Regions from separate parts of the Eubacterium sp. AB3007 genome, predicted to be linked through region 1. Evidence: predicted binding sites of a transcription regulator. Region 1 holds the regulator's gene; the other holds the start of a gene.
What was found. The regulator Rex, encoded in region 1, represses fermentation and respiration genes when NADH is low (regulators of the CRP and FNR family bind a similar motif). The targets are predictions, from matches to a motif close to ATTGTTAANNNNTTAACAAT.
Positions count from the first base shown of each region.

Region 2: P156_RS0100520 (acyl-CoA dehydrogenase) is a predicted target of Rex. The motif match lies at 2,760-2,779, and genes of this name have one in related genera.

Region 1 covers NZ_JIAD01000001.1:1,302,529-1,307,718, forward strand. Annotated here, with positions in the region: gene P156_RS0106280 (YbaB/EbfC family nucleoid-associated protein) at 1-184, opposite strand, end outside; gene dnaX (DNA polymerase III subunit gamma/tau) at 262-2,073, opposite strand; RNA gene ffs (signal recognition particle sRNA large type) at 2,131-2,307, opposite strand; gene P156_RS0106290 (hypothetical protein) at 2,334-3,146, opposite strand; gene P156_RS0106295 (DUF362 domain-containing protein) at 3,221-3,391, shown strand; gene P156_RS0106300 (redox-sensing transcriptional repressor Rex) at 3,452-4,093, opposite strand; gene acpP (acyl carrier protein) at 4,146-4,376, opposite strand; gene hypB (hydrogenase nickel incorporation protein HypB) at 4,486-5,160, shown strand.
Region 2 covers NZ_JIAD01000001.1:112,650-117,839, reverse strand. Annotated here, with positions in the region: gene P156_RS10985 (FAD-binding protein) at 1-681, opposite strand, end outside; gene P156_RS0100525 (electron transfer flavoprotein subunit beta/FixA family protein) at 701-1,507, opposite strand; gene P156_RS0100520 (acyl-CoA dehydrogenase) at 1,530-2,672, opposite strand; gene thiI (tRNA uracil 4-sulfurtransferase ThiI) at 2,911-4,095, opposite strand; gene P156_RS0100510 (cysteine desulfurase family protein) at 4,111-5,190, opposite strand, start outside.

The DNA.
Region 1 (5,190 bases):
CAACGGCTTCCACAACACCGCCGCCCGCGCTGGCCTTGAACTCCTTCTCCTCCAGTTCCGCCTGCATCTGCTCCATCTGCCGCTGCATAGCCTGCACCTGCTGCATCTGCGCCATCTGGCCCTTACGGCCTCCGCCTCCGCCGCCTGTCTTCGGCCGCTTGCCTGCTCTCATTCCTCTGCCCATTGTTCTCCTCCTTGCTCTTACTTCTTCCTATATGTCGCTCTGTCCTCTGCTGCACAAAGCATTCTATACCTGTTCTCCTAGTCCCGGATCTTCACCTCTGTGCCCAGCACTGCTGAGGCCTGTCTGGCGATCTCCGTCGCATCCGGCTTGCCCCCGGAGGGGCCATCCCCCTGGACCTTGATCACCATGTGCATCTCCCTCCCCAACTGCCGGCTCATGAGGTCTGAGATGAGGTCTTCGTCCATCATCAGGACCCCCTTCGCCATCTTGCTGGGGGCGATAACCTTGAACTGGCGCTCCCCCACAGCGGCCAGCATTGCTCGTCGCATGCTGTTGGTGGTGGCTGCCAGAGGTTCTGCCTGCTCAAAGATATCGTTCCAGAGCTGGTCCAGCTCCTCCTGGGAATAAAAAGCCTCCGGCACTTCCTCTGTCTCTTCTGCCGCGGCGGCGTTGGGCGCTGTCATCGGCGCCTTCTTCTCTGGTTCAGAAGGTGCACTGACCGGAACTGCCGGCGTAGGTGCGGCAACAGAGTTCACCTGCCTCGATGGTGCCCCATCTCTATCCGTGCCTGCATAGGGGCTTTGCTTCGGCACCGCGTCAGCCCGCATGGTCGCCATGGCTTCCTCCATGGCCGCGGAATCGAATTCTGGCTCCTCGATCTGGATGGCTGGTATTCCGCCCTCCGTCGTCGCCGGTGCCGGTTTCTGCTCTGCTGCCGGCTTTGTGGAAGCGGTGGGCGTCGCCGGTCTGCTCGTGGGCGTCGCCGGCCTGTTCGCCGGAGCTGCCGGTCTGGCGCCGTACTCCAATCCCCCTGCAATGGTGACGATAGCCACCTCCATGAGGATCCTCGCCTGGGTAGAATAGCGGGCATCATTGATGGTTTTCGCCAACGTCACGATGCTGCTGTTCAACTCTGCCAGTTCGATCTTGGCACTCTGTTCCTTCAACAATTCTATGTTCTCCGAAGACATGTTCAGCATATCTCCGGGATTTTTCACAAACTTCGCGATCAACAGGGCGCGGTAGTGGGCCATCCAGTCCTTCATCATCTGTCGGACGTCCTTCCCTTCCTCCATAGCGCCTTCCAGAAGCAAAAGCGCCTGGGATATGTTGCGGGTCAGCACCTTCTCCGTCAACTCGATGTAGAACTCCTCCGAGACCGTCCCCAGAAACTCCAGGATCTTGTCCCGGTCCAAACGTGCCTCCCCGGAGGACATGCACTGTTCCAGGATACTCAGGGAGTCACGCACCGATCCGTCTGCGTTCCTTGCCAGAAGTGCCAACGCCCCCTCCGTGATCTCAACGCCGTGCTCCTGGCAGATCCGGGCCATGTTGGCCTTGATCTCAGCAGCGGACACCCGCCGAAAATCCAGTCGCATACACCGGGACAGTACCGTCTGCGGCAACTTCTCCGGGTTGGTGGTGGCCAGTATGAACATCACATGTGCCGGCGGTTCCTCCAGTGTTTTCAGGAGTGCGTTGAACGCCCCGGTAGACAGCATGTGGACCTCGTCGATGATATAGACCTTCCGCCGTCCTGCACTGGGAGGATAATTGACACTCTCCCGCAGCTCCCGGATGTTCTCCACACCGTTGTTGGATGCCGCATCGATCTCAATCACATCGATGAAATTCCCCTCCGCGATCGCGCGGCAACTGGGACACTCCCCACAGGGGCGCTCACCTTCTCCAGTGCAGTTCACCGCCTTGGCCAGGATCCTGGCCGTGGTGGTCTTGCCAGTGCCCCGGGTTCCACAGAACAGATAGGCATGGCTCACCGTGTCCGTGGCGATCTGGTGCCTCAGGATCCGAACGATCTGCTCCTGTCCCAGGATCTCGTCGAACACCTCCGGTCTGTTCTCCCTGTACAAAGCCCTGTATTGCTTCATTCTGTCTCTCCACGCTCCATCGCGGGCGACGGATCGCACCGCAGTCTGGTTCTAATAAAATATCTGCCCTTTAACAGCTCCGCATGACGTTGGAGAAGGCTTATCTGCGGCACATAAGAACTTCCGCTTATTGCTGCTTCCTTCCGGACCTGACAAGGTTCACGGCATCCTATTGCGCAGGACCCAAACCATGTCAGGCGAAGCTATTAAAGGGCAGAGCCCCGTTCAATATTTAATTATATTGCTTTTGGTCTGGAATGTCAAGACTCTCCGGCCACCTTCCGCACGTTGATACTGACATTGACGATGTTAAAAGCGGTCATGGCTTCCACTACCTCCGCCAATCGCCGCTGGAACCCTTCGGCAGCCTTCCACAGCCTGCACCCCTCCCGCAGATCCACTGTGACATACATCTGCAGTGCCTCAGGCTTGGTGTTCACATAGACACGGGATACCTCCGAGATATCCGGGCTCTCTTTGGCGACACAGTGGGCGATATCCGCCACCGCCTTGTCAGAGATGATGAAATCCCCCATGTAGCTGAAGGTAGGCCGGACCACGGTCCGCTCCGACTGGGCACTTCCCCGCAGGTTGTCCTTGATGATCTTCAGCGGCGAGATAAAGTAGCCGGCGAAGGCGCGTTTCACCTGGAAGGTCGGTACCGGGATCACGTGCTTCCCCTGCCCGATCCTCTGCTTCCGCGCCACGGTACGCTCCTCTTCCGAGGTGATGTCCTCGATGTGGATGCGCTCATCGATGGGACCGAGCTCCAGGCGTGCGGCGATCCGGTCTGCCATCTGGTCCGACGTGCCCAGGATCAGAATAGAGGAGGGCTTTGTGCGGGCGATAGCGGCCATCACCTGCGCCTGATGCTCCGGCTTGTTGAACAAAGCCGTCTTGATGGCGCCCACCATGGTCTTCTGGCGCTTGGCGGAGACCCCCGCTTCCACCCGATGCCCGCAGATAAAAAGCCCATCGTCGATGATGCTTTGGATGTTTTTTTCCTTGCAGAGGTTCATGGCCTGAAAGCTTTTGCCGGTCCCGCTCTTTCCTGTCAGAGAGTAAACTTTCATCTTTACTTGCTACGTCCTTTCTGGTATAATAAAGCCGGAATTCAGTTAAGATCAATCTTATAAGGAGGAATACAATGGCTTACAAAATCACAGACGACTGCATTAGCTGTGGAGCTTGTGCACCTGAGTGCCCGGTAGAGGCGATCTCCGAAGGCGATGACAAGTATGTAATCGACGCAGATACCTGCATCGACTGCGGTGCTTGCGCAGAGTCTTGTCCTGTTGATGCGCCGGTAGAGGCATAGTGACATAGGACTGGTAGAAACAACCGCTTCGCTTACGCGAAGCGGTTTTGCTTTTGGGGACTATCCCTTTTTGCGCTTGTCGTTCATATGATACGCCAGGGAATGCAGGCTGTCGGACAGATGCACGTCCTCCAGCGCCACGTGTGAGGGGACCTCGATGTCCGCGGTGGCAAAGTTCCAGATGCCTCTCACCCCCGCAAAACAAAGCCTGTCTGCCACCCCCTGCGCGTTGTCCTTGTTGACACAGATGACGCCGATGTCGATGTTCTCCTTCTCCACATATTGGACCATATCTTCCTCGTCGAGGATGGGGACGCCGTCCAGATCGCGGCCGATGAGCGCCGGATCCACCTCGAACATAGCACAAATCTTGAACCCCTGCTTGTGGAAGTGAGTGTAGCGCCCGATGGCCTGGCCCAGGTTGCCGGCACCGACGATGACCATCTTGTAGACCTGATCCAGCCCCAGGATGGCGCTGATCTCCTTCAGCAATCCCTCTACGCTGTACCCGTATCCCTGCTGTCCAAACCCGCCGAAGTTGTTCAGATCCTGCCGGATCTGGGAAGCGGTATAGCCAATGAGTTCGCTGAACTCCTTGGAAGAGATCTTCTCTACGCCCTTCTTATTCAGTTCGATCAGGTACCTGCGATAACGCGGGAGCCGCTTGATGACGGCGTTGGATATCTTGGTATTCTTGGCCATGCTCCTCTCCTTCTCTTACAACAAGACCCGCCGGTGAGGCGGGTCTGTCCTGTTATTCGATGTTATCGTCTACAAAGCCTACGAGATCGCTCACCACCTGGAAATTCTCTGCTTCCTCATCTGGGATCTCGATGTCGAACTCCTCCTCGATCGCCATGATGATCTCTACAGCATCCAGAGAATCTGCTTCCAGATCCTTCATCAGGTTGGTATCCATAGTAACCATGGAAGGCTCAACGTTGAGCTGCTCCACGATAATATCTCTGATCTTTTCAAAAGACATAACTAACCTCCTCGCTTGTTCTAATATCAAATACATTATAGTTGAGAAGTCTTCCGATTGCAAGGGGAAATTGCTATGTGGTATACTTGTTTCAAGAAGGAGGATCACTATGGATCAGAAGGAAGTCAAGATAATCGAAGTAAAGGAAAGTATCTTTGCGGACAACGACCAGGAGGCAGACAGACTGCGAGAGGAACTGAAGAGCCGGGGGATCTTCCTGCTCAACCTCATGTCTTCTCCGGGATCCGGCAAGACCACGACCCTGACCCGGACCATTGAGATGCTGAAGGAGGAATACAGGATCGGCGTCATGGAGGCGGACATCGACTCCGATGTGGACGCCAGGGCCATCGCCGAGACCGGGGCCCGGTCCATCCAGATCCACACCGGTGGCATGTGCCATCTGGACGCAGGCATGACCGCCCAGGGACTGGAGGCTCTGGAAACAGGCGATGTAGATCTGGCCATTCTGGAGAACGTAGGGAACCTGGTATGCCCGGCGGAGTTTGACACGGGGGCATCCAAAAACGCCATGATTCTCTCCGTTCCGGAGGGAGATGACAAGCCCCTGAAATACCCCCTCATGTTCTCCATCTGCGATGTGGTGCTCGTCAACAAGATCGATGTCCTGCCTTATTTCGATTTTGACCTGGATACCTGCCGGAAAAACATCGCCCTGCGCAACCCAAAGGCAGAGGTCATCCCCATCTGCGCCAAGACCGGCGAGGGGATGGATTCCTGGGCAGACTGGCTACGCCGGGAGATCAGAGAGTGGAAGGCATGAAACGCCATACAGAGCGGGAGGGAGCTGCGG
Region 2 (5,190 bases), 1.2 Mb from region 1:
AGGATCATCTGGATCCAGTGTGGAAGTATCCAGAGTGGTGTTCTTCTTGGCAAACTCGATGTAGCTGGAAACTCTTACGTCCAGTCTGGTGCAGTCAGCGGTCAGACCGGTGTTGCAGCGAGCAGCGATTCTCGGAGCGAAGTCTCTTCCGATGTGGGTAGCACCGTAGAGAACGATCTCCGGCTTGTACTCGTCGATGGCTTCCTTCAGAGCATAGGTGTATGCGTCTGTGGTGTAGTGCTGCAGAACCGGGCTGGCAATCTTGTAGACCTTCTCTGCGCCGTATGCGAAGCACTCGTCAACCAGCGGAGTGATGTCTTCTTCGGAACCCAGCAGAACTGCACAAACCTGCGTATCCTCGCTGATTTCCTTGGCCAGTCTATAGCCCTCACCGATGAGCTCCAGAGCAACGTTCATCAGCTTGCCGTCTCTCTGCTCTGCGAACACCCAAACGTGCTTGTAGTCATCCAGGTCAGCCTGAACTTCGATCTTCTTCTCTTCGATCGCACCGAACTTACATGCGGTCAGGCACTGGTTACAGAAGTCGCAGCTAGGTCCGATTGCAGCAACCTTGCCGAGCTTGTTTCCATCATATGGTTCGAAATAAAATGCGTCCTTCGGGCAGCTCTTGAAGCACTGTCCGCAACCGATACATTTTTCTTTGATAATGTTAATAGCCATTTATATTTCCTCCTCCAAATTAGATTGCATGCTTACCCTTGAGCTTGATCAGCAGATTCTTAGCCTGTTCGTTCTCAGTGTCGCCCTCGATCTTGACGCCCGGCTGCTTCGGAGCAGGAGTGAAGGATCTGAATACGTTTGTCGGGGATGCTTCCAGACCAACCTTAGTCAGGTCAACCTCGATGTCCTTGGCGTTCCAGGTCTTCATGTTCTTCTCACCATAGATGCCGTTCACGCTCATGTATCTCGGAGTGTTCAGTTCTTTAATGGTGGTCAGCAGGCAAGGCAGCTGAACCTCGATCAGTTCATAACCATCCTCGAGCTGTCTCTTAACGGTAACGGACTTTCTGTCCTCAGCCAGTTCGAATTCCTCAACGTAGGAAACCTGAGGCAGTCCCAGCTTCTCAGCCAGCTGCGGTCCAACCTGAGCGGTATCTCCATCGATAGCCTGTCTTCCGGTGAACAGCAGGTCGAAATCTCCGTTGTCCTTGACCCATCTGCGTACAGCTGCTTCCAGTGTGTTGGAGGTAGCCCATGTATCGGATCCGCCAACTGCTCTGTCGGATACCAGGATACCCTCGTCAGCGCCCTTAGCGATGCACTCGAACAGCAGATCGTTAGCCTGCGGCGGTCCCATGGAGATAACGGTAATGGTTGTATCTGGATATTTATCTTTGATCTTCAATGCTTCTTCCAGAGCGTTAGCATCGTCATTGTTCAGGATGCTTGGTACACCGTCTCTGATCAGGGTTCCGGTCTTCGGATTGATCTTGATTACGTTTGTATCAGGTACCTGCTTTGCGCATACGATAATCTTGAATGCCATTTCTAATTCCTCCTATTTATCTTTATTTGAAAGTATTAGCTGCGATTACGAGTTTCTGAACTTCAGAGGTACCCTCATAGATCTCAGTGATCTTGGCGTCTCTCATCATTCTCTCAACCGGATAATCACAGGTGTATCCATATCCGCCGTGGAACTGGACGCACTTAGTCGTTACCTTCATTGCAGTCTCAGCAGCAAACAGCTTAGCCATGGCAGCGGCCTCACCGTAAGGCTTGTGAGCATCCTCGAGGAACGCAGCTCTGTAAACCAGGAGTCTTGCAGCTTCGATTCTTGTCTTCAGATCAGCCATCTCGAACTGGAGTGCCTGCATCTGGGACAGTCTCTTTCCGAACTGCTTTCTGGCCTTCATGTAGTCAACGGTAACATCGAATGCACCCTGTGCGATACCCAGAGCCTGGGAAGCGATTCCGATACGTCCGCCGTCCAGTGTGGACAGGGCTACCTTGAATCCGTCACCAACTTCTCCCAGCAGTCTGTCCTTAGGAATTCTGCAGTTCTGGAAGATCAGCTCTGTGGTGGAGGAGGCGTGGATTCCCATCTTGTCCTCGGTCTTACCGATGGAGAATCCCGGATCACCCTTCTCTACGATGAAGGAACTGATTCCGCCGTGTGTACCCTTCTTCTTGTCGGTCATAGCCATGACTACGAAAGTGTCTGCATAGCCACCGTTGGTGATGAACACCTTGGCTCCATCCAGAACCCACTCATCGCCGTCCAGGACCGCTCTTGTCTGCTGTCCACCAGCATCGGTTCCTGCGTTAGGCTCGGTCAGACCGAAAGCACCAAGCTTACGACCCTTCAGCAGGTCAGGCAGGTACTTCATCTTCTGCTCTTCTGTACCGTAAGCGTAGATCGGCCAGCAGCAGAGGGATGTATGTGCGGAAACGATAACCGCTGTAGATGCACATACTCTAGCCAGTTCTTCCACGGTGATCGCATAGGAGATCTCGTCTCCGCCAGCTCCGCCGTACTTGGTTGGGAACGGGATACCCATCATGCCGAGCTCTGCCATCTTGGCAACAGTCTCTTCAGGGAATCTGTGCTCTTTGTCGATGTCAGCAGCCAATGGCTCAACTTCGGTCTCGGCGAAGTCTCTTACCATTTTCCTTACGAATTCCTGTTCCTTCGTCTGTAGAAAGTTCATGTAAATGCCTCCTTAGATTATAATAACGGTCCCTCTCCCGAGGGAGGTTTTTAACCGTCTGACGTTAGCTGATGCGGATGCCCTGTGAAAGTTATATTTTTCACAAACACAAATCCACACCATATTTATTTAACCATACTTGTATACTTTTTGCAAGTAATAAATGGTGTTTTTTCAGTGTGGCTTTATACGAAAAGAAGGTGATTCGGAATCGAATCACCTTCTTTTGGTATACATCTTACTGTACTTCGATCTGAATGGTCTCCTGAGACTCTACCGCGGCCTTCACCAGCCCCTCTACATCCAGTTTCGACTCGGATGCCTCGATCTGTGCAAGCCTGGGCTTGGTAGTGGGATGTTTGGGCAGGAACACAGTACAGCAATCCTCATAAGGTTCGATGGACTTCTCATAAGTACCGATCTCCTGGGCTTTGTCCATGATGTCCACCTTGTCCATGGCGATCAACGGCCGCATCACCGGCATCTGTACACAGGCATCGGTCACCACCAACGCTTCCGCGGTCTGGCTGGCAACCTGTCCCAGGTTTTCGCCGGTGATCAACATCATACAACCGGCTTTTCGGGCGATCTCCTGAGCGATGCGCATCATGAAACGACGTACCAAGATCGTAGTCTCCTCTTCCGGACAGTTCTTCACGATTTCCTCCTGGATCGGCAGCAGGTTGATGACATGCATCTTGAATCTCCCTGTATAGCCAGCCACGATCCCGGCCAGTTCCTCCACCTTCTGCTGGGCGCGCTGGCTGGTATAGGGATAGCTGTGAAAATGGACTGCCTCGATAAGCATCCCTCGCTTGGCCATCATCCACGCTGCCACAGGGCTATCAATCCCACCGGACAAAAGAACCATTCCCTTTCCGTTGGTACCAAGAGGAAGTCCTCCGAATCCGGAGATCTTCTGATCATAAATGTACGTCCGATCCGGCCGCAAATCTACGAACAGCCTGCAGTCCGGCTCATGTACGTCCACCGAAAGCACCTTGCAGCCGATAAGCACCTTGGCTCCGATGATTCTGGCGATATCCGGGGATTTCACCGGGAATCGCTTGTCAGCTCGTTTGGCCTCTACCTTGAAGGTCTTGATGCCCCTCTCCTCGATCTGCTTCAGCATGAACCGTACGGCCTCTTCTCCGATGGCGTCCAGGTCGCTAGGAGCTTCCACCGCCGGGCTGATGGACGCGACTCCGAAGACCTTGCTGATCTCCCGGATCAGATCCTGCTCCTGATGCTTCCTGGGACTTCTCACGAAAATGAGTCCCTCGTGGCGCTTCACATCCACCCCATCAAATCCTTTCAGGTTCCGGCGGATCCGTTCTACCAGCGTCTTTTCAAAATATGGCTTGTTCATCCCCTTCAACGCTACCTCGCCGCAGCGCACGATGAGAATATTCTGTTCGTTCATAGCACTTCTCCTCTATCAGCGAAAGCTGCCCAGCAGCCTGAACCGCTCCACTGCCTGCTTCACCTTCTCGATCACCACGTCCATCTCCTGGATCGTGTTGTCTCTGGACAGACTGAATCTGATCGCACCCTCGATCTCCTTGTCTGAAAGCCCCATAGCCTTCAGCACATGACTCCTTCCCTTCTTGTTCGAGGAGCAGGCGGAACCGGTGGACACGTAGATCCCCTCTCCCTCCAGTGTGTGGAGGATCACCTCTCCTCTGGTCCCCAGGAAGGAGACATTCAACACCGATGCGGCGCATTCCTTCGGATCCTCCGGACTGTTGACGCGGATGTCCCCAATGCTTTCTCTGAGGCCGTCCAGCAGATACTGTCTGACGCGATACATCCCCGCCAGCTCGCTGCCGTCGCGAACAGCCTCACAGGTTGCCAGTTCCTCTCTGGTCAGTTTGACCGCTTCTCCGAGACCGACGATCCCCGGAACATTCTCCGTTCCTGACCGGCGGTCCTTCTCCTGTCCCCCGCCGACGATATAGGCCGGCAGATTGACTCCCTTCCTGACCCAAAGCGCGCCAATACCCTTTGGTCCGTGGATCTTGTGCCCGCTGATGGTGATGAAGTCCGCACCGGTGTTCCCCAGATCGATCTTCCCCAGCGCCTGTACGGCGTCCGTGTGGAACAAAGCTTTGTGCCTGTGGCAAAGATCCGCCACCTCTCTCACCGGGAATATGGTCCCGATCTCGTTGTTTACCGCCATCATGGAGACCAGCACTGTCTCCTCATCCAGTTCCGCAGCGAGTTGCTCCATGTCTGGACGGCATTTCTCATCTACCTTCAGATAAACCACCTGGGCACCTGCCTGCTCCTGCCGACGGCAGGCTTCCAGCACAGCCGGATGCTCGGCCTCTGTAGTGATCAGCTTATGCCCCCGGTGTCTGCCGGATCTCATGGCGCCGTCGATCACCGTATTGTCTCCCTCTGTACCTCCGGAATTAAATACGATCTCTTCCGGGCGGGCTCCCAAAGCAGAAGCCATCTCCCTGCGTGCCTCAGTCACGAGGTTCTGCGCCGTAAGCCCCAGGGTGTGCAGGGAGGA